DNA from 2 places in the Stackebrandtia soli genome. Region 2 is predicted to be linked to the other one. Evidence: riboswitches for the same ligand, from Rfam matches in the RefSeq annotation. Region 2 holds a riboswitch; the other holds the start of a gene.
The links. Region 2 has a riboswitch for cyclic di-AMP ahead of ACM9NP_RS22945 (C40 family peptidase). Riboswitches for the same ligand answer to the same signal wherever they lie in the genome.

Region 1: another riboswitch for cyclic di-AMP. It lies ahead of ACM9NP_RS10010 (coiled-coil domain-containing protein); the one in region 2 lies ahead of ACM9NP_RS22945 (C40 family peptidase).

Annotation. Positions count from the first base shown of each region.
Region 1 covers NZ_CBCRZX010000012.1:73,070-83,686, forward strand. The annotation lists gene ACM9NP_RS09995 (MFS transporter) at 1-1,131, opposite strand, end outside; gene ACM9NP_RS10000 (MarR family winged helix-turn-helix transcriptional regulator) at 1,128-1,562, opposite strand; gene ACM9NP_RS10005 (hypothetical protein) at 1,781-2,701, shown strand; gene ACM9NP_RS10010 (coiled-coil domain-containing protein) at 3,146-4,147, opposite strand; cyclic di-AMP (ydaO/yuaA leader) riboswitch at 4,158-4,326, opposite strand; gene ACM9NP_RS10015 (DUF4233 domain-containing protein) at 4,517-4,924, opposite strand; gene ACM9NP_RS10020 (bifunctional folylpolyglutamate synthase/dihydrofolate synthase) at 5,089-6,369, opposite strand; gene ACM9NP_RS10025 (valine--tRNA ligase) at 6,536-9,154, opposite strand; gene meaB (methylmalonyl Co-A mutase-associated GTPase MeaB) at 9,480-10,406, opposite strand; gene ACM9NP_RS10035 (acetyl-CoA C-acetyltransferase) at 10,429-10,617, opposite strand, start outside.
Region 2 covers NZ_CBCRZX010000069.1:5,510-16,126, reverse strand. The annotation lists gene ACM9NP_RS22965 (DivIVA domain-containing protein) at 1-514, shown strand, start outside; gene ACM9NP_RS22960 (beta-N-acetylhexosaminidase) at 739-2,379, shown strand; gene ACM9NP_RS22955 (hypothetical protein) at 2,525-4,099, opposite strand; gene ACM9NP_RS22950 (C40 family peptidase) at 4,444-5,424, opposite strand; gene ACM9NP_RS22945 (C40 family peptidase) at 5,655-6,605, opposite strand; cyclic di-AMP (ydaO/yuaA leader) riboswitch at 6,618-6,811, opposite strand; gene ACM9NP_RS22940 (metal-sensitive transcriptional regulator) at 7,029-7,316, shown strand; gene ACM9NP_RS22935 (heavy-metal-associated domain-containing protein) at 7,338-7,547, shown strand; gene ACM9NP_RS22930 (class I SAM-dependent methyltransferase) at 7,640-8,773, opposite strand; gene ACM9NP_RS22925 (hypothetical protein) at 8,777-9,772, opposite strand; gene ACM9NP_RS22920 (hypothetical protein) at 9,845-10,015, shown strand; gene ACM9NP_RS22915 (S8 family serine peptidase) at 10,477-10,617, shown strand, end outside.

The DNA of each region.
Region 1 (10,617 bases), on a different contig from region 2:
CACGGCGACGGCGACGACACAACAGGCCGCTCCGAGAGCGTATGGGACGCTCACGCCGACCTCGTCTCCGAGCCGGCTGGCGATGACGGGCGCGAACGCGGCGCCGAGCCAGCGCACGAAGTTGTAACCGGCGGAGGCGACAGCGCGGGGCGCGTCCGACACCTCCATCGCCGACTCGGTGAAGACGGTGTTGCTGACGCCGATCGCGAGGCCGGTCAGGACGGTGCACGTGACGACGCCCGCGTGGGCGTCCGATCCCGCGAAGACGGCGACGCCGATCTGGCACAGCGCGAGGAATCCCAATGCCAGGTACATGGTCGGCACGGAGCCGATGACGCGGTGCAGGCGCGGTGCCAGCAGCACCGAGGACAGTGCCACGGCGACGCCCCAGCCGAAGAAGACGGCGCCGATCCCGTACGCGGTCATGCCAAGGATGAACGGCGTGTACGCGAGCACGGTGAAGAACGCGAAGTTGTAGAACAGCGCGGCGACGGCCGTCGTGGACAAACCGCCGTGCGCCAGGGCGCGAATCGGGTCCGACAGGCGTGTACGGCTCGTGGGGCGGTCCCGCCGTAGCAGGACGGCGATCAGGACGAATCCGATGGCCATGAGCACGGCCGTCCCGTAGAACGGGTACCGCCAGTGCCAGTCGCCGAGGACGGCTCCGAGCAGCGGTCCGGCGGAGATGCCGAGGCCGAGCGCCGCCTCGTACAGGAGGATCGCGGAGGCCGCTCCTCCGCTGGCGGCACCGACGATCACGGCCAGGGCCGTCGCGACGAAGATCGCGTTGCCGAGGCCCCAGCCTGCGCGGAAGCCGACGAGTTCGGCGACCGAGTTCGACGTCCCGGACAGGATCGCGAACACCACGACGAGGCTCAGTCCGATCAGGAGGGTTCGCTTGCCGCCGATGCGGCTGGAGACGTACCCGGTGACGAGCATGGCGACCGCCGTCACGAGGAAGTAGCTCGTGAACAGCAGTGACACCTCGCTCGGTGTGGCCTGGAGGCCGGTCGCGATCGACGGGAGGATGGGGTCGACGAGACCGATGCCCATGAAGGCGACGACGGCCGCGAACGCGGTCGCCCACACGGCGGGCGGTTGCCTCAGGATCGTTGTGCCGGGAGCTGTCATCGTTCTCCTCCTGTCGGTTCGGCGGCCGCGAGCCTCGACAGGGCGGGGAGGGCGGCGGCGATGCGGGCGCGATCGTCGTCGGTGAGCGTCGCCAATCGGTGTTCGAGTGCCTCGACGCGGCGGGCACGGCCGTCGGCGAGCGTGGTTCGTCCCGCGTCGGTGAGGGTGACGACGACGACGCGGGCGTCGGCGGCGTCACCGCGTCGGGCGACGAGGCCGTCTCGTTCGAGCCGGTTGATCTGCGCCGTCATCGTCGGCAGCCGAACGCCGTGTTCGTCGGCGAGGGCGCTCATCCGGCAGTCCCGATCGGAGAGGGAACCGAGCACGGCGAGCTGCTGCGGGCTGGCGTCAGCGGTGACGTGGGTGCGGCGCAGAAGCAGGACGAGATCGCGCAGGAGGCGGTTGACCTCGTCGGCGAGTTGACGCGTCATGGACGACCCTTCAATAGTTAGCCTGACTAAGTTAGTTCGCCTAAGCATATCTCCGCGTGGGTGCGGCGGTCGATGGGCGACGATGTGCGATCCGACACCCACGACTGTCGAAAAAGGATGATCATCGGGCGCCGCTTAGCACGTCCGCTCGGCGCACTGTCCGCCGGGTATTCGTTCCACTGCAACGATTTCGCAGGGCTGCGGCCTATAGTGCCGTCATGTCCCCCACCGCGACCGCTCACCCCTCAGGACCCCGTCGCCGGCCCGCCATCGTCCGACGGCGCCCCGGACCAACCACCCGGCTCGCGCTCGCATCGGCCGTGGCCACGGGGCTCGCCGCACTCGCCCACGTGCTCGCCGCGCGCATGGCGGGGGACACGGCGGTCGCCCTCGTCGCCGCCGCCGCCGTCGGCGGGGCCGCGCTCGTGTGCATCGTCCTCGTCGAGGTCGACCGTCGACTACGACGCATCGAGTCCAGACAGGGACAGCACCACCAGACGACCGAGCGCATTCTCAACCGCGGCCTCTCCCGCTTCGGCGGCATCTCGCGCGCCCTCGCCGACCTCGACCGCTCCCCCGTCGACTCGGCGACCGTCGAAGGCGTCATCCGCGCCGGAGCCCGCGTCCCCGCCGAGACACCCTCCCTGGCCGTCGGTCTCGCGAACGCGCAACTGCGCCGAATGGCCCGATTCCTCGACGGTCTCGACGGTGGCGAGATCATCGCCGAGACGGAGTCGAGGGACTGGTTGCTGGGCTTGACGGCGCGAGCGGGAACGAGCCTGCGAGGCGTCGTGACCTCCGACGTCGCCCGGCACATGGACCGGGACCTGATCGACCGCTGCTCCGCGGCCGTCGTCCGGGGCGTCACCGTGGCGTGGACGGTCATCGTCGACGCGACGACCGACGCCGACGACGCCGTCCGCGCGCTGCGCTCGACCGACGCCGACGTGTCCCTCGTGAAGAACGACACGATCGCGTCATGGTGGTCGGACACGGACTCGGCTGTCATCGTCTTCGACGACGAGATCGTCCACGAGACCCAACTCGGCGCGCCGACGTGTCTCATCCTCGACCCGGATCAGGTCACGGCCCGCGTCCACCGCGTCGACGCGATCCTCGGCAGGGCCTCCCCCGATTAGAGACCGTCTCGTTCCCCGGCGGATCGGTTCCGGCGGTGTCGCGGTGTTCATGATCGAACCACCGACGCGGTTCGACGGCCATCGGCCGCGTTGTCGGATCACCGGCCGTGCTCCAGCACGCCGGAAGGCATGGCAGACACCCGTATGCGGGCGATCCTGCGCCCCGCCGAGTGACGACGTGCCGCTCGCCTCACACGATCTGAGGGAACGAGACAAGCTCAAGGCCGGTGGTTCTCGCCCGGGCCGGAACGACGTCGACCACGTCCTCGAAGCTCCCGCGCCGTACGCCAGCGGGGCTTCGAACACCGGTCTCGCGTCCTGCCGGGGAACCCGACCCGACTCACGGGTCCGCCGCGACGTCATCGCCGGTTCGCGGCCGATGACGGATACCCCGAACACGACGATGCGCCCGCCCCTTGCCAGGGCGGGCGCATCACGTCACGCTCAGATCATCGACAAATGCACGTGATTGGTGTGGTCGCAGGACGGATTACCGCCGCCGCATCCCGCGTAGTACCCCCAACCACCGTTGGCCGGTTCCCAGATCTGGTTGTTCCAGATGACGTACCGGACGCCGAGCGCGCCCGCGTTCTCCACGAGCCACGCCGCGAGATTCTCGCCGTAGGTGAAGGCCTCGCCGCCCGCGTGCCCGCCGAAACCGCCCGGCTCAACGGAGAAGTCGCACGCCTTGCCGCGTGGATGCTCACCGCCGTCCTCGGCCGATCGATAGCAGGCCGTGTACCGGTCGAAGCCGGTGTAGATCGACTGCTGAAGCGCGTGCAGGGTGCGCCCGGAGATGCAGCCGTTCGTGGTCGGGTCGTCGACGTCGCAGCCCTCGTACGGCCAGGTCCCGTCACTGTTGCGCGGCGCCGGATCGGCGGCACGGAAGTTACCCGGGGTCGGACCGGCCGAATCGCCACCACCGCCCGCGGCGATGTTGTTCGCGGCCTGGTCTCGCGCGGACCGCATGTCCTTGACGGCCTGAGCCGCGGCCTCGACCTCGTCGGCCAACGCCTCCTTCTCGGCCTCAAGGCTCTCGCGCGCGTCCAGCAGGTCCTGCATCTGCCGTCCCTGCTGCTCCCCCAGATAATTGATGATCGAGATTCCCTCGACGGCGCGTTCCGGGGAGCCGGTCGACAGAATCGCCGCGGCGGAGGAGATCCCGCCGTTGCGGTAAGCCGCCTCGGCGAACGCGTTGACCTCTTTGGAGAGTTCCTTGATCCGGGCCTTGCCCTCCTTGATCTCGGTCTTGATCTCCTTCTGCCGTTCCTTGGTGCCCGCCAAGACCTGTTCGGCCTCCAGGTAAGCGTCGATGGCCTCGCTGAGCTCACCGTCGATACTGCCCTCATCCGGGTCCGCGGCGGCGGGCTGTGCGAACACCAGGCTCAGAGCACACAGGATCGCCGTCAACAGGAGCGTCTGACGGCTGAGGAAGTGTCGTGTCACGTAGTCGCTGTCTTTCTCCGTCGAACGCCTACCGGGTTAGCTGTCGGGTTCGGGCCGAAGAACGCCCTACCGCTTGGTTCGCGGATTCACCCCGGTTCATTGCCGCCCAACGGATGCACCGTCTGCAGCGGGTGGGTCCCCGGTTCGCCTGTCGCCAGACGATTAAGCGTGGGCCGTCGTAGCCGTTGGTCGGCTGGGGTGGGTGCGACGGACCACGGCAAGACTAGAGGCATCGGGCGCGAAATACAACAGTCGACAAAACGTTGTCATCACGGTACTGATTGAGACGATTCCGTTATCCCGACGGGGTTCCAAGCCCACGATAACGAACCTTTCGACAGCACAGAGTAGTCGACACTCCGAAAATCGTTAGCGCTGCGTCACCCGAACCGGTGGACGGCTCAACTTGCGCCGCACCGACAACGCGAACACCCAACTGATCGCGAAGATGACGCCTACACCTGCCAAAGCCCAATGCAGGACGCCGGACGCGAGCAAGCCCACCTGAATGACCGAACCCAGGTGCCACGCCCACGGACGCCGAATCAGCCCCGCCGCGACCACACACGCGACCGTCAACGCGAGCACGACCCAGATCGCCGTCCCACTGTCATCCAAAAGAATCCGCAGTGGAGCGAGCGCCATCAACAAGACGAGCGCCTCGGTCCCGAGCATGATCGCCCCGAGCGCGGCCACTGCTCGCGCCGGGTCCTTAAGCCCCGACCGGGTCTCGTCGTCCTCGACGCCCCGACCTTCCTCGACCTCCACAGCGCTCATGAACCGATTGTGGCGGATCGCCGCCTCCCGCCCGTGTCGGGGTCGATGAGCCGCGTCACGACGCCGAACGAACCGTCCCCTCGCGCGAGCAGACTGCTCGCTCCGCTCGACAGTTTTGCCCGACCGAGCAGAGCAAGGTGTTCCGTCCTCGACGGGTCGAACGCCTAGCGCTCGTCCCTGACGAGCAGCTTCCGGGCGTCCGCAACGGTGTAGACGGAACCGGTGATGAGGACGCCCGCGCCGCCGAACGCGTCCTCGTCCTCCTCCGCGATCCGAACGGCCGTCTCGATCGCGTCCGCGAGTCGAGGCTCGATCGTCACCTGCTCCGGTTCGAAGATCTGGCGGGCGAGCGCCCCGAGCTCCGCCGCCGGGCGAGCGCGCTCCGCCGACGACTGGGTGACGACGAGTCGATCGCAGATGGGACGCAACAACCGCAACATGCCCGCCGCGTCCTTGTCGCCGAACACCCCGACGACACCGATGAGACGCGAGAACGCGAACTCCTCCTCGATCGCGGCGACGGCCGCGGTCATCCCCGACGGGTTGTGCGCCGCGTCGAGCAGGACCGTCGGCGCGGAGCGTACGCGCTCCAGTCGGCCCGGCGACGTCGCCTTCGCGAAGCCCTCGCCCACGACCTCACCGTTGAGGGCCTTCGGTTCCCCCGCTCCGAGCAGGACCTCGACGGCGGCGAGCGCGGCGGCGGCGTTGTGCGCCTGGTACGCGCCGTGCAACGGCAGGTAGATCTCGTCGTACGTCGCCCCGGACGGGGCCGTGATCGTCAACTGCTGCCCGCCGACCGCGACCCGCCGCTCGTCCACGGTGAACCGTCGGCCTTCCGCGATGAGGCTCGCCCCGACGGCGTGACAGCGCTCGACCAGCGGAATCATCGCCTCCGGGTCCTGCTCCGACGTCACCAAAGTCGAACCCTTGTGGACGATCCCGGACTTCATCTGCGCGATCTCGGACACCGTCTCCCCCAGCCACTGCGTGTGGTCGAGCCCGATCGGGGTGATGACGGCGACCTCCGCGCCCAGAACGTTCGTCGAATCGGTCTCCCCGCCGAGCCCCACCTCGACGACCGCGACATCGACGGGCGCGTCGGCGAACGCCGCGAACGCCATCGCCGTCGTCACATCGAAGAACGTCAACGGCTCATCGAACTCGGCGTCGACGATCGCCGCGTACGGGCGGATCTCCTCGTACAGCGCCGTGAACGCCGCCTCGCCGATGGGCTCGCCGTCGATCGTGATCCGCTCACGGACACTGTCCAGGTGCGGGCTCGTGTACCGACCGGTCCGCAGACCATGCGCCCTGATCAAGGACTCCGTGATCCGCGCCGTCGACGTCTTCCCGTTCGTACCCGTCACATGAACGGCCCGGAACGACCGCTGCGGATCACCGAGCAGTTCCAGCAACCGCTTGACCTTGTCCAAATCGAAGTGCATGCGCGAGTAGCCCCGCGCGAACAGCGCGGCCTCGGCCGCCAGGTACTGGGCGTGCTCACGGGCACTGCTCACGTCGGACTCCCCGGAAGTAGCGATCAATGTGATGGGGTGGAGGCCAATCGGCCCCCACCCCATCAGTGTCTCGTATCGACTCGCGTGAACGGCGTCACGCGGCGGTCTGCCCCAGCGCCGCCAAACGCTCCGTCAACCGGGCGATGTCGGACTCGGCGGCGTCCTTGCGACCGCGAATCTTCGCCACCACCGGTTCCGGCGCCTTCGCCAGGAACGCGTCGTTGCCGAGCTTCGCCGTACACGTCGACAGTTCCTTGTTCGCCTCCGCGAGCGCCTTCGTCAGACGGGCGCGCTCGGCGGCGACGTCGATCGTGCCGCTCGTGTCGAGCTCGGCCGTCAGGCTGTCCGACACCGCCAAAGTCGCCGAAGCCGTGAAACCGTCGCCCGGGTGCTCCAACCGAGCCACGGCGCGAATCAGCGGCTCGTACGCGGCCAGGCCGACCGAGTCGAGGCCCACCAGTCGGGTCTCCACCCGCTGGCCCGGCTTGAGGCCCTGGTCCGAACGGAATCGACGGATCTCGGTGACGAGGTGCTGAAGCCGCCCCACCGTCTCCTCGGCGGCCGCGTCGGTCTCGCCCACCGTCGGCCACGGAGCGACCATGATGGACTCACCGCGCTCCTCGCCGCCCGTGAGGGCCAACCACAGCTCCTCGGTCACGAACGGCGTGATCGGGTGCAGCAGGCGCAGCAGGTTGTCGAGGACGTGGCCGAGCACGCGCCTGGTCGCGTCGGCGGGCGCGCCACCGGCCGCGAGCACGGGCTTGCTCAGTTCGAGGTACCAGTCGCAGACGTCGTCCCACGCGAAGTGGTACAGCGCTTCCGTGGCCTTCGCGAACTCGAACTTCTCGAACTGCTCGTCGACCTCGCGGATCGTCGCGGACAGCCGCGACAGCATCCATCGATCTATCGTGGACAGTTCGGTCGGCAGTGGACCGTCGACGGTGGCACCGGACATGAGCGCGAAACGGGTCGCGTTCCACAGTTTGTTGCAGAAGTTGCGGGAGGCCGCGATCCACTCGTTGTTGATGACGATGTCGCCGCCCGGGGTGCTGCCGCGCGCAAGGAAGAACCGCAACGCGTCCGAACCGTACTCGTCCATCAGGTCGATCGGGTCGACGCCGTTGCCGGCCGACTTCGACATCTTCTTGCCGTGCTCGTCACGGATGAGCCCGTGCAGGAACACGTCGCTGAACGGCGCCTTGTCGGTGGCGTAGATGCCGAACATCATCATCCGCACCACCCAGAAGAAGATGATGTCGTAACCCGTCGACAGGACCGTGTTCGGATAGAACTTGTCCAACGCCGGTGTCTTCTCGGGCCAGCCGAGAGTGGAGAACGGCCACAGCGCCGACGAGAACCACGTGTCCAGCACGTCCGGGTCCTGTGTGTAGCCTTCCGGCGCGGTCTCACCCGGACCGACGCACACCATCTCACCGTCGGGGCCGTACCAGATCGGAATCCGGTGGCCCCACCACAGCTGCCGAGAGATGCACCAGTCGAGCAGGTTGTCCACCCACGAGAAGTAGCGCTTCTCCTGCTCCGGCGGGTGAATGCGCACCTCACCGGAACGCACCGCGTCACCTGCGGCCTCCGCGAGCGGCCCCACCTTCACGAACCACTGCTTCGACAGGCGCGGCTCCACCGTCGTCTTGCACCGTTCGCAGTGGCCGACCGCGTGCACGTACGGGCGCTTCTCGGCGACGATCCGACCCTCGGCGCGCAGGGCCGCCACGATCGCGGGCCGCGCCTCGAAACGGTCCATGCCCTGGAACGGCCCGTGCGCCGTGATGGCGCCGCGCTCGTCCATGATCAGCGGCGCGGCCAGGTCGTGGCGGCGGCCGATCTCGAAGTCGTTCGGGTCGTGCGCGGGAGTCACCTTCACCGCGCCGGTCCCGAACTCCGGGTCGACGTGCGCGTCCGCGATGACCGGAATGCGACGCCCGGTCAACGGCAGCGTCACCTCTCGGCCGATGAGATGCCGGTAGCGGTCGTCGTCGGGGTGCACCGCGACGGCCGTGTCGCCGAGCATCGTCTCGGCGCGGGTCGTCGCCACCACAATGGAGTCGTCGCCGTCGTCGTACCGGATGCTCACGAGTTCGCCGTCGTCGTCGGAGTGCTCGACCTCGATGTCGGACAGCGCCGTCATACAGCGCGGGCACCAGTTGATGATGCGCTCGGCGCGGTAGATCAGGTCGTCGTCGTAGAGCTTCTTGAAGATCGTCTGGACCGCCGACGACAGGCCTTCGTCCATGGTGAACCGTTCGCGGTCCCAGTCCACCGCGTCACCGAGGCGGCGCATCTGCCCGCTGATCTTGCCGCCGTACTCGGACTTCCACTCCCACACCTTCGCCACGAACGCCTCGCGGCCAAGGTCGTGGCGGGATAGCCCTTCGGCGGCGAGCTGCCGCTCCACCACGTTCTGCGTGGCGATGCCGGCGTGGTCCATGCCGGGCATCCACAGTGCCTCGAAGCCGCGCATGCGGGCGCGACGGGTCAACGCGTCGATGATGGTGTGGTCCTGCGCGTGCCCGAGGTGCAGGCTGCCCGTCACGTTCGGCGGCGGGATCACGATCGTGTAAGCGGGCTTGTCACTGTCGTCGGAAGCGGAGAACCGGCCGTCGGATACCCACTTCTCGTAGCGCCGCGACTCTACGTCGGCGGGCGCGTACTGAGAAGAGAGTTCCGTACGGGCCTGGTTTTTCGCTTCATTCATCACGGGACAATTCTACGAAGCCGTCCGCGACGTTGTCACCGAGGTTTCGGCCATTGGCCGCGACCGATGGCACCGCGCGAACGGGGGCAGACCAGGCAGCCTGAAGCGTTCTTCAGCCCGCTTTAGCGTGGCTTCAGCGTTTCAGGGTTACGTTCACCTTAGGGGCGGAGGTTGGAGGCCCCCACATCCAGGCCACAGTGGAATATTGACGAGATCGGTCGGGCATGAGACCGGGAGTGGACGGCGCGCTTCCGCTTGCGCCGCAGAGATATCCGCTGCCGACCGGTCGACGGTCGCGAAACGACGGGCGTTTCGCGACCGTTCACTACGATGCGGCGAGCACCTCGTCGGCGGCGGCGTACGGGTCGAGTTCGCCGTCCGCAACCTTCGCCGAGAGCCCCTCGGACACCGAGTACCGAGACGCGAGCGTGCCCAAGACGATCGCGGTGACCTCGGCGCGCGCCCGAGCCAGTCGGCGGCGGGCGAGTTCGCCGTGCTCGCCGAGCCACGTGTGGTGCTTGTCGATCGCCTCCACCAACTCGTCGATGCCCTCGACGCGGTGCGCGACCGTCTTCACGATGGGTTGCCGCCACTCGTGCGGCTCCCGCGTCACCAAGGCCATCATCGACCGGATGTCGCGGTACGTCGCGTCGGCGCCGTCCCGGTCGGCCTTGTTGATGACGAACACGTCGGCGACTTCGAGAATCCCGGCCTTGACGGCCTGGATCCCGTCCCCCATGCCTGGGGCGAGCAGCACCAAGGTCGTGTCGGCGAGCCCGGCGATGTCCACTTCGGCCTGTCCGACGCCGACGGTCTCGATGAGAATGACGTCGAAGCCCGCGCCCTCGAGTACGCGAACGGCCTGCGGCGTCGTCGCGGAGAGACCACCGAGGTGCCCCCGCGACGACATCGACCTGATGTAGACGTCCGGGTCGGTCGCGTGTTCCTGCATCCGAACCCGGTCACCGAGGATCGCGCCACCCGAAAACGGGCTCGACGGGTCGACGGCGAGAACCGCGACTCGACGGCCCTGCGCCCGATACGCGCTGACCAGGGCCGTCGTCGTCGTGGACTTGCCGACCCCCGGCGAACCGGTCAGCCCCACCACTTGGGCGCGCCCCGCGCGCGCGGCGAAAGCCGCCGCGATCTCGCGCACGCCGTCACCACCGTTTTCAACGATGCTGATGAGGCGCCCGAGAGCGCGCGGGTCGCCATCGAACGCGCGCGGCGCCCATTCGTCGATGTGGCTCATGTGGGTACGTTGTCCCGTCCGCTCAGACCTTCAACAACAACGCGTCGCCCTGGCCACCGCCGCCGCACAACGCGGCGGCACCGAGGCCCCCGCCCGACTGGGCGAGCTCGTGGGCCAGCGTCAGCACGAGCCGAGCGCCGGACGCGCCGATCGGGTGACCGATCGCGATCGCGCCACCGTTGGGGTTGACGATCTCGGGCGAGATGCCGAG
Region 2 (10,617 bases):
AGGCGCGGAGGCTCGACAGCGTCGTGGCGACGCGCTGGCCCTCGAACTGGCCGCACGCCGGGAGGAACTCGAGAGGGCGAATTCGAAGAGGCACGCCGACGCCGTCGCCGACGCCCAGCTCAAGGTCGAGGAGGCCGAGGAACGCGCCGAACTCGCCGAGAAGCAGTACCGGGACGCGTGCGCACGCGCGGACGACCGGCTCGTCGAAGCCGATCGCCGGGCTGTGCAGACCCGTGACGACGGGGCGATCGCTGCCGCCGAGCTTCTCGCCGAGGGCAAGGCTCAGGCGGCCCGTATCCGCAGCGAAGCCCAACAGACGGCTGAACGGATGGCGGTGCCGTTGCGGCGAGAGGTCGAGGAGCTCGAACGCCGCAGGATGGCCGTCGCCTCGCACCTGGAGGACCTCCGTCGGCAGCTCAACCAGGTCGCCGGTGGCGACATCGACCTGCCTGTTCCCAAGACGACCCTCTACACCGCGTCCACCCCGGCTCAGCGCTCCCCGGTGGCCGGCTGACGACCTTCCCATAGAACCGTCGCGCGAATGGACCCATTCGCGCCGATCGGCGCGGACCGTGATCGGTTCGCGCCGATCTGTGCGTTCGGGGCGTCTTGCGATTCGGACGGCTAATGTTTTAGTTTCTGAACTATTAACTGTTCGTCCCTGGTTTACGCGCTCCGGTGGCCGTACGGTGTCGGGAACGGCACCCTCGACCCGTTCCGATCCTCTCGAGGTGACACATGAGCTTCAACTTGATACCCCGGCCGAAAGACGTTGCCGCACAACACGAACCGCCGTTCGTCATCACCCCGGATACCGTCATCGTCGCCCGCGGCGACGCCGTGTCCGCCGGTTGGCTGTGGCACGACGCCGCTCGGGCCGCCACCGGTTTCGCCCTGCCCGTCGTCCCCGAGACCACGGCCGACTCGACGATCACCTTCGTCGTGGACGGCGACCGGCCCGACGACGCCACGACGGCCGCCGAGGCGTACCGCATCGTCGTCGGCACGGACGCGGTCACCGTGACCGCGGCCCACCCTGCGGGCCTCGCCCGCGCGGTCGCGACGCTGCGGCAGTTGCTGCCGCCCACCGCGTTGCGCGCCGCCGCCATCAACGAGGGCCCCGTGGAGCTGCCGTCCGTCGTCATCGACGACGAGCCGCGGTTCGCCTGGCGCGGAGTCATGATCGACGTCGCGCGGCACTTCCAGCCGAAGTCGTTCCTGCTGCGGCTCATCGACGCGGCCGCCCTGCACCGACTGAACGTCATCCACCTGCACCTCACCGACGACCAGGGCTGGCGCCTGGAAGTACCACAGTGGCCACTATTGACCGAGATCGGTTCGTGGCGAACCGAGACCGTCATCGGGCATGCCCTGTCCGAGCAGGGGTACGACGGAACCCCGCACGGGGGCTTCTACACTCGCGACGACCTTCGCGAGATCGTCGCCTACGCGGCACGACACCACATCACGATCGTCCCCGAGATCGATCTGCCGGGCCACGTCCGCTCCGTCCTCGCGGGTTATCCCGAGCTCGGCAACACGGGCGAGCCCAGCACCGTCGCGACGACCTTCGGGATCTTCAGCGAGGTGCTCGCCCCCACCGACGAGGCGCTGCGGTTCACCCAGGACGTCTTCGACACCGTCGTCGACGTCTTCCCGTCGCCGTACATCCACATCGGTGGCGACGAGTGTCCGCGCTCGGAATGGCGGGCGAGCCCGGCCGCCGTCGCCAAGGCAGCGGAACTCGGTCTAGACAATGTGGATCATCTGCAGTCGTGGTTCACCGAGCGGTTCAGCGAGCAGTTGGCGCGACACGGCCGCGCGATCATCGGCTGGGACGAGATCCTCGACGGCGGGGCGCCCGCGGACGCCGTCATCCAGGTCTGGCGGGACTTCGCGATCGCGGCGAAGGCGGCCGCGAAGGGGCACCGGGTGATCATCGCCCCCACCGAGGCGGTCTACCTGGACTACTACCCGTCCACGTTGTCGGAGGAGCCGCTCCACATCCACAACATGAACACCCTCGACGAGATCGGAGGGTTCGAGCCGGTTCCGGAGGGAGTCGACGACGCCCTCGTCTTCGGGGTCCAAGCCCAACTGTGGACGGAATACATGCCGACGCCCGAACACGTCGAGTACGCGGCGTTCCCGCGACTGGCCGCCGTCGCCGATCTCGCGTGGGCCGGCAAGGCGGCGCGAGCGGAGGATCCGTTCTCCGACCGGATCGAGGGGCACCTGGACCGGCTGGACGCCGTCGGGATCAACTATCGACCGCTCGACGGCCCGCACCCATGGCAGCGGGGCGGAACCGGTCGCCGTCGCAGGTTCGATCTGACGGACGAGAACCGACCGGAACGGCCCGACCTCCCTGGACACTGAGGACGGGTCCCGCCAAGGGGAACACCACGCACACATATCGACGGCCGAGCATCCCCCGTGGCTGCTCGGCCGTCGATCTCCCATTCAACACCGGTATCGGCGTCGGCGGGGCGGTTTTTCTCAACCGCCCGCCGACATCCACCGATCAGTAGCGCGCGCCACCAACTGAAATGCCCTCGTCCGGAAGGACGACGGCCTCAGAGCCGAGGCCCGGCATTTCACGGTCGGCCGAAGCGTCGCGGTCGGCGTCGCGGTCCGCCGCGGGTGCGGTCCGGTCGGCCGGCGCGACGCGGTCGGCGTCACGGTCGGCCGAAGCGTCGCGGTCGGCGTCGCGGTCCGCGGGCAGCGTCCGGTCCACCGGCGCCTGCGCGTCGGGCGCGGTCCGGTCGGCCGGAAGCTCGACCGGAGTCTCCCCGCGGGTCGGCAGGTCGATGCGGATCGGGTTCTCGGTTCCCGTGGGAATCACGAACTCGGCCTCGTTGACCTGGCGCTGACGGTCGGCGTCACGGTCGGCCGGTGCGATGCGGTTGGCGTCGCGGTCGGCCGGTGCGATGCGGTCGGTGTCGCGGTCGGCCGGTGCGACGCGGTCGGTGTCGCGGTCCGCGGGTGCGGTCCGGTCGGCCGGTGCGTCGCGGTCGGCGTCACGGTCGGTCGAAGCGTCGCGGTCGGCGGGCAGGATCTGGTCCAGCGGCGCCTGCATGTTCGGCTCGGCGTCGGTCGGCAGGTCGATGCGGATCGGGTTCTCGGTTCCCGTGGGAATCACGAACTCGGCCTCGTTGACCTGACGCTGACGGTCGGCGTCACGGTCGGCGGGCGCGACGCGGTTGGCGTCACGGTCGGCGGGCGCGACGCGGTCGGCGTCACGGTCGGCCGGTGCGACGCGGTCGGTGTCGCGGTCCGCGGGTGCGGTCCGGTCGGCTGGCGCGTCGCGGTCGGCGTCGCGGTCGGCGGGCAGGATCTGGTCCAGCGGCGCCTGCATGTTCGGCTCGGCGTCGGTCGGCAGGTCGATACGGATCGGGTTCTCGGTTCCCGTGGGAATCACGAACTCGGCCTCGTTGACCTGGCGCTGACGGTCGGCGTCACGGTCGGCCGGCGCGACACGGTCCGCGTCACGGTCCGCGGGCAGGGTCCGGTTGACCGGCTCCTGTCCGGCGGGCGTGACCTGGTCGACCGGCGCCTGCGCGGCGGGCGCGGTCTGGTCGGCCGGAATCGGCTGCTGCGCGGCCGGGTCCGGTGTGGTCACGCACGGGTTGATCGGCTCTTGGACCGGTTCCTCGGCGGGCAGCATGATCGGTGCGTCCGTCGGCTGCTCCGGGATGTCGATCCTAACCGGACCGTCGTCGCCCGTGGGCGTGACGAATCCGGCCTCGTCGATCGGCTGACGCCGGTCGGCGGGAGCCTGCGCGGCGGGCGCCGTCCGGTCGGCGGGTGCCTGAGCCGCAGGCGCCGTCTGGTCAGCCGGTGCCTGCGCGCCGGGCGCGGTCTGGTCGGCCGGGGCCGGCAGCTGCGCCGACGGGTCGGGCGCGGTGGCGCACGGGTGGCCGCTGGCGTTCGGGTCGACCGGCTGGTCGGCCTGAGCACCTGGTTGAGCGGGCGTCTCACCGGCGACCGGAGCCGCTACACCCGCTGGCGCCTCGGCCGGAATGTCGGCGGCTGCCGGGTGCGCCGACGCCTGCTGCGAAAGGCCGAGAGCGGCCAGACCCGCTGCGCTGGCGATCACGATGGTCGCGATCCTCCGCGATGTGATGTGCATTCTTCCCCCTGTTAGATGGATGCGATCGCGCCGCCGATGTGGACCGAAACCCGATGCGTGGGCACCTGTCTGTGCCGACGGCGCGGACGGCTCTCACCGTAGTGACGCGCGTGCGGAGGGTACCGGCAAATAGCCGAATCCGTGCATGTGCATGCGAGCGTGGTCGGTGCCGTGTTGGCCGGGAGTGCTTGCTCGACAAGGGAGTGCGCCGAGAGCGGCGGTGCGATGACCGCGTAGGTCTCGAACCGTTGGGGCGGTTCGGTCATGGGGAGTGACCGTCCCGCCGTCGCCGCGGCGGGACGGTTACCGCGTCAGAGCACGCGACCGTAACCGGCGACGGGTGCCAGGTCGACGGGCGCGACTTGGACGTTCTGTCCGGCGGTGGGCGCGTGGATGACGGAGCCGTCGCCGACGTACAGGGCGACGTGGTGCAGATCTGTGTAGTAGAACACCAGGTCGCCGGGCTGAAGCTCGTCGCGCGCGATGTGCGCGGTCACGTCGTACTGTCCGGCGGAGGAGTGCGGCAGACTCACGCCTGCCGCCGACCACGCGGCGGAGGTCAGACCGGAGCAGTCGTAACCGGGACCGGTGCCGCCCCATTGGTACGGGGCGCCGAGGACGCTGTGCGCGAAGTTGATCGCGGTGGTGGCGGCGCCGTCGAGGCCCGCCGGGATCGGGGGCGCGGGTCGGCCGCTCGGTCCGAAGTAGCCGAAGCCGGCGGCGTGCGCGCGCGCGGCGTCGAGCTCGGTGGTCGCCTCCTCGATGCGGTCCTTGAGGGTGTCGCGTTCGTCGGCGAGGGCGTCGCGTTGCTCCGTGAGGTCGTCGATGTCGCGTTGAGCGGCGTCGAGTTCGACGAGTGCGGTGGTCGCGGCGGCGACCTGGTCGCGGTGCCGGGCGGTGATGAACTCGAGCATGGTGAGCCGGTCGGCGAGGTCGCTCGGTCCGGTGGCCGTCAGGGGCGTGATGAGGGTGTTGGGGCCGTGTCGATAGAGCGCGGCGGCGAGGTCGTTGACCTCGGCTATGGCTTGGTCTCCGTCGCTGGTCATGGGGCGGAGCGTGTTGGCGAGGGTGGCGTGCCGTTCGGTGAGCTCGTCGAGGTCGGCGACGATCGCGTGATGGTTCTCGATCGTGGTTTCGAGTTCCGTCGCGACGGTGTCGATGTCTGCTTCGAGTTCGGCGACGGTCGGTTCGGCGACCGCGGGCGCGGCCATGGCCAAGGCCCCGATGAGGGCGGACGCCAGGACGGCCGGCCAGATGACATGGGGCCGTATGGTGTCGGATCGTGTCGACACGTGGGCGGTCTCCTGTGGACTGGGCGGAAGTGGCTACATAGGACAGTTCCGTGCCCTGGCCGATTGGGGTGCGGGCGGTCGAAACCGGGCCGAACCTATCAGTGTCATGGGATCGCGACGGTGCGCGACACGCGTGAAGGCCGTGGATGTCTCCATGTCTGGATACGTCGACGGGCCGGTCCCGCCTGTGGTGGCGGAACCGGCCCGTGTCGCGGTGGAGATGTGTCGGTTCAGCCGGGTCGGCCGTATCCGTCGATCGGCATCGAGTCGATGCCCACGACGGAGACGTTCTGGCCGGAGGTCGGCGCGTGCACGACGACCCCGTCACCGGCGTAGATGCCCACGTGGTTGAGCCCGTTGTAGAAGACGAGGTCACCGGGGGCGAGGTTCGCGCGGCTGACGTGCGGCATCGAGTTGTACTGCGACGCGGCGTTGTGCGGGAGGCCGACACCGGCGGCGTTCCAGGCGCCCATGGTCAGACCGGAGCAGTCCCACGCGTCGGGGCCCGCGGCACCCCAGGAGTACGGCTCGCCGACCTGCGCGTACGCGAAGGAGACGGCGTCACCCGCGGCACCGGACGGCGCTGGCGGGAACTGGGAGATGTCGGGTGCGCTCGGAGGTGACAGCTGGGCCTTGAGCTCGTCGAGGTCCGCCATCTCACCTTCGATCTTCGACTTCTTCTTGCCGATCTCCTTCTTGATCGCCTTCTGGGAGACCTTGGTTTCCTCCAGGGTCGCCAGTTCCTCTTCGAGGTTGGTCTGCGCTTCGATGAAGCGGTCGAGGTCCTCGGCCTGGGAGGCGTTCAGGGCCGACATGGCCGTGATCCGGTCGATCGCGCGGTTGGGCGATCCACCGAGGATGGATCCGACGGCACTGAGATCGTTGCCCTTGGTGTAGGCGGCGACGGCGATGTCGGTCGCGGCCAGGCGGGCTTCCTCGGCCTCTTCCTCCAATTTGGGAAGAGACTTCTCGATCTTCTTGATTCGCTTTTCGGTCTTCTTGAGGTCTTCGTTGGCGCCGTTGTAATCCTCGATGACGGCTTCGAGTTCTTCGCCGCGTTCCTTGAGTTCGGCCTCGACTTCCTCAAGGGAATCGGGGTCGGCGTGTGCCGCGCCGGGTGCGATCGAGATCAGTAGCAACGCGGTCGCGGCCGCTGCGATGAACGCGTGACGTTTCTTCACCGTCGAACGTGCTCCTTCTGGCTTTTCCGCCTACCGAGTTAGCTGACGGGTTCGGGCGGGGAAGAAGCTCTTCATGGCTCGCGTGCCGGACGAGGCATGAGTGTGCGCCCTACCGTCGACAACGGGGGTGTTGCCTGCCGACGGATTCACCCCAGGGAAACGGTTCCCCGGCTCGCCGCGCGGCGGCGATTCGGCGGTGTCGTCCGGCGGCGCCGGGGGTGGCGGACCGAGCTTTCCGAACGACGGGGCCAACAGTAGAGGGGCGTGTGGGGCCTTATCAAGGTCTGAGAGGCTGATATTTGCCGTGGTAGGGAATATTTTGCGGCCGCGTGACGGACCGGGTTCGCTCATTGACGCTGTGGTGTTCGCAACCGGCGATTTATACCCACCGGGGGTATACTGTTCCGTGGAGGTGTTCGACACATGACCGAGTACTGGTACCACACCGATCGCGAGGCGCTGCAAAAACGGCTTCGCCGGGTCGAAGGGCAGGTCCGTGGCCTGCAGCGAATGGTCGGCGAGGATGCCTACTGTATCGACATCCTTACACAGATCTCCGCCGCCAACCGCGCCCTGCAAGCCGTCGCGCTGAGCCTTCTCGAAGGCCACCTCGCGCACTGTGTCGCGGAGGCGGCGGCGGACGGCGGCGCCGAGGCCGCCGCGAAGGTCAAGGAAGCCTCTGACGCGATCGCGCGTCTCGTCCGATCCTGATACATCGAGAAAGTGACAATCATGAACACAACCACGTACCAGGTGTCCGGTATGACCTGCGGCCACTGCGCGAAGGCCGTCACCGACGAACTGACCGAGCTGGAGGGTGTCTCCTCGGTCGACGTGGACGTCGCGTCCGGCGCGGTCACGGTCTCCTCGGCCGCGCCGTTGACCTTGACCGATGTCCGCGCGGCCGTCGACGAGGCGGGTTACACCCTCGTCGAGGCGTGACGGCGTGACGGCGAGGCTCCGGGGTCGAGGCTCGCGATAGGCGGACGTTCCAGACGGCGGGCGGATCGACCACCCGAGCCGACGGGAGTTCGCTAGGCGGCGCCCAACAACGTGCCCAACCGCGGCTTGACATTCCACTGTGTTGTCAAGTCGCGGTAGTGCGCCCAGTCGGATTCCGAGGCGGCCCCACCCGTCCGGGTCGCGCGGATCAGGGTGTTGCGCGGGGTGTGAGCCGAGTCGATGAACTCGATGACGTCGACCCGGTATCCATGCAGCCGCAACAGTTGCGCGCGCAACGCGTCCGTGAGGACGTCCGCGAACCGTTCCCGCAGTATGCCGTCGCCGAGCAGCGCGCGACCCCCGTCGACGCCACCCGCCTTCAGCTGGGCGGCGAGATCGTGGTGGCAGCACGGCGCGGCCACGATGTGCCGAGCCCCCGCCGCCACACCCCGCGCCAACGCGTCATCGGTCGCGGTATCGCAGGCGTGCAGGGCCACGACGAGGTCGGCGTCCGAGACGTTCGCCTCCTCGATCGACGCCGCCTCGAATCGCAGCGTGCCGTCCATGCCGAGTTCCATGGCCAAGGCGGTGTTGCGTTCGCGCTGGTCGGCGCGGACGTCCACGCCGACCGTCGAGGCGGTCAGCCCGAGTCGAGCGGCGTAGCGACTCAGCGCGAACGTCAGATAGGCGTTGCCGCAGCCCAGATCCGCGATCGCCACAGAATCCTCATAGGACTTCAGGAGTGGGTCGACGGCGCGCAGGAAGGCGTCGACCTGGCGGCGTTTCGCCGCGCCCGCCCCCAACGCGCCGAACAGCGCGTCATCCGGCGGCATCAGGTGCGGGGCCGCCCGATCGTGGTCGAGTCGCTGCTCGTGCCCGACGTCGCTCGTGTGCACCTGAGCCTCGCCCCGTTTGGTCACCCGCAACGTCACCGTCCGAGTCGTCGTCTCGACCAGCCAGTTCCCGTACGGCTGGGCGAGCAGCTCACCGAGCGTCGCCTCCGCTTCGTCGAACGAGACGTTCGCCGTGTGCGGCCGTTGCCCGTCGTCACGGGACACCTGAAGCCGCACCCCGTCCTTCAGGCGGACCGGACGCAGCACCACCTTGACGTGCTCGGGCGGGGGCAGGCCACGACGGCGCCCCGACGCGACGGCTCGGACGAGACCCTCGGGGTCGAGGACGAGCCGACGAATCCGGTCAAGAGCTGGCTGCAAGGGTTCGGTCACCCGTCAACGGTCCCACGCCGCGTACAGCTTGTCGACGGTGAGGGCCGCGGTGTCGCGCAGCAGTGTGTCCGGCGTCAACGCGACGTTCGTCAGGGTCGACAGGAACGACACCAGACCGGGAAGGCAGTACCCGTCATCGGTGAGCGCGGACTCGCCCATCGGCGACCGTTTCGCCAGCACCTCACGCGTGTGCTGCCACGTCTTCTCGACCTCCTCCGGCGACGGCACCCCGAAGCCGTGGCCGACCGGCGCCGAATGCCGCAGCTTGATGAGGGAACTGTCCCCGAACGCCAACGCGAGCGCGTTCGCCTCCGACACGTGCGCCCGCGTCGGCTGGTCCAGGTCCACCATCACCGAACACGGGTTCACGCACGCGCCGGCGCACACCGCCACCGCGTGCGACAGGTTCGAGTGGTACCGATCCAGGTAGGTCTGCCAGCCGCGAACGTCCGAGCGGGCGATCCGCAGGGCCCGACTCGCCGCGCTCGCGTCCGGCCGATGGTGAGCGCATTCGTCGTCGCCGGTGCCGAAGCGGCTGTCCGGGCGCGCGACGTCGGCACCGATCCGGGCCGGATCCCCGGCGTGCCCCCACGCGCCCTCCCAGATCAGCAGCGGAAGGTATTCCCCCATGATGTGGACGGTCGAGACGAATCCGGCCATGTCGTGGCGGAAATGCCTGGCGGCCAGCACCTCCAGCATCAGCCGAAACGACGGGGCGAGGCTGCCGAGCGCGCCCCGGTAGCGCTCGTCGGGGCGCTGCGGCATGCGGCACGCGCGGGCGCGGTCGACGAGCGCGGTGTACTCGGGGCCGCCGTCGGCGGTGTCGGCCATGTCGAAGTCTTCGGCGTCCATGTCGACGAGCCGTTGACCGAACAGGCAGATCCGGCGCAGGCGCGCGACGGCGTCGGCGGGCAATCCCAGCATCGGCACCAGCGCGCGCACGTCACCGAACGCGTAGCGATGGCACAGGGCTTCGAGCACGTCAAGGGGCGAGGTCATAGCGCCCGAGTTTTCCATTTCGCCCGAACGGCCGTATCCTTGGCCGTCGGACCGATTCGACGGGGGTGAACCATGACACGCGACGACGCGAAACGCGTTCCCGTCGACGACGAACCACTGCTGCCGGAGCAGACCAGCGACGACACGGACGAGGGGTGGTCGCCTCCCCGTCGCCGATCCGCCCCCGTGATCTCCGCCGAGGATCAGCGACTCCTCGACGAACGCCCGCCGCACTGGGGCTGACGGCGACACCGCCCCGTCTGTTCACTATGGATTGAACGCGGGGCTACGGCGCTTCGGCACGGGTGTCACGCATGACCGGCTCGCGTGTTCGGCCCGCGCGGCGAAGCCCCTTCTGAATCGGACGGGTCGCGTTGTCCAATCGTCACTCACAGTCAGTTCTGTTGTGTCGACGGCGGACTCCCGTCTGATGGGACGTCGCGCTCCCGACGTCGATCGGGGCCATCGACGGGGCGGTCGTCTCGCGCAACCCAAGGGCGTCAATCGAACCGGCCCCGCCATGAGTCCACTTCGGTCCAAATGGACGCGGGCCGACGGCGTGCGGGCGCTCGGGGAACAGGGCCTTCGCCGTGGCGACAAGTCGTCATGGCGAGTTGTCGTCGCAGCGTATAGCGGTATTTGCGGAGATTGATCTGCAATCGTGTGTCTCACCCCAGCCCTTCGACGCACACGAAAGTTCAGACATGAGCCCCCAGCATTTCCGACGCCGTGTCGGGGCAGCGTCCGCCGTGGTGATGGCCACGGCGACCGCCCTGTTCGCCACGGCATCGCCGAGTGCCGCAGCCGGAGGACCACTCTCCGGTGAGGACACCGCGCGAGCCGAC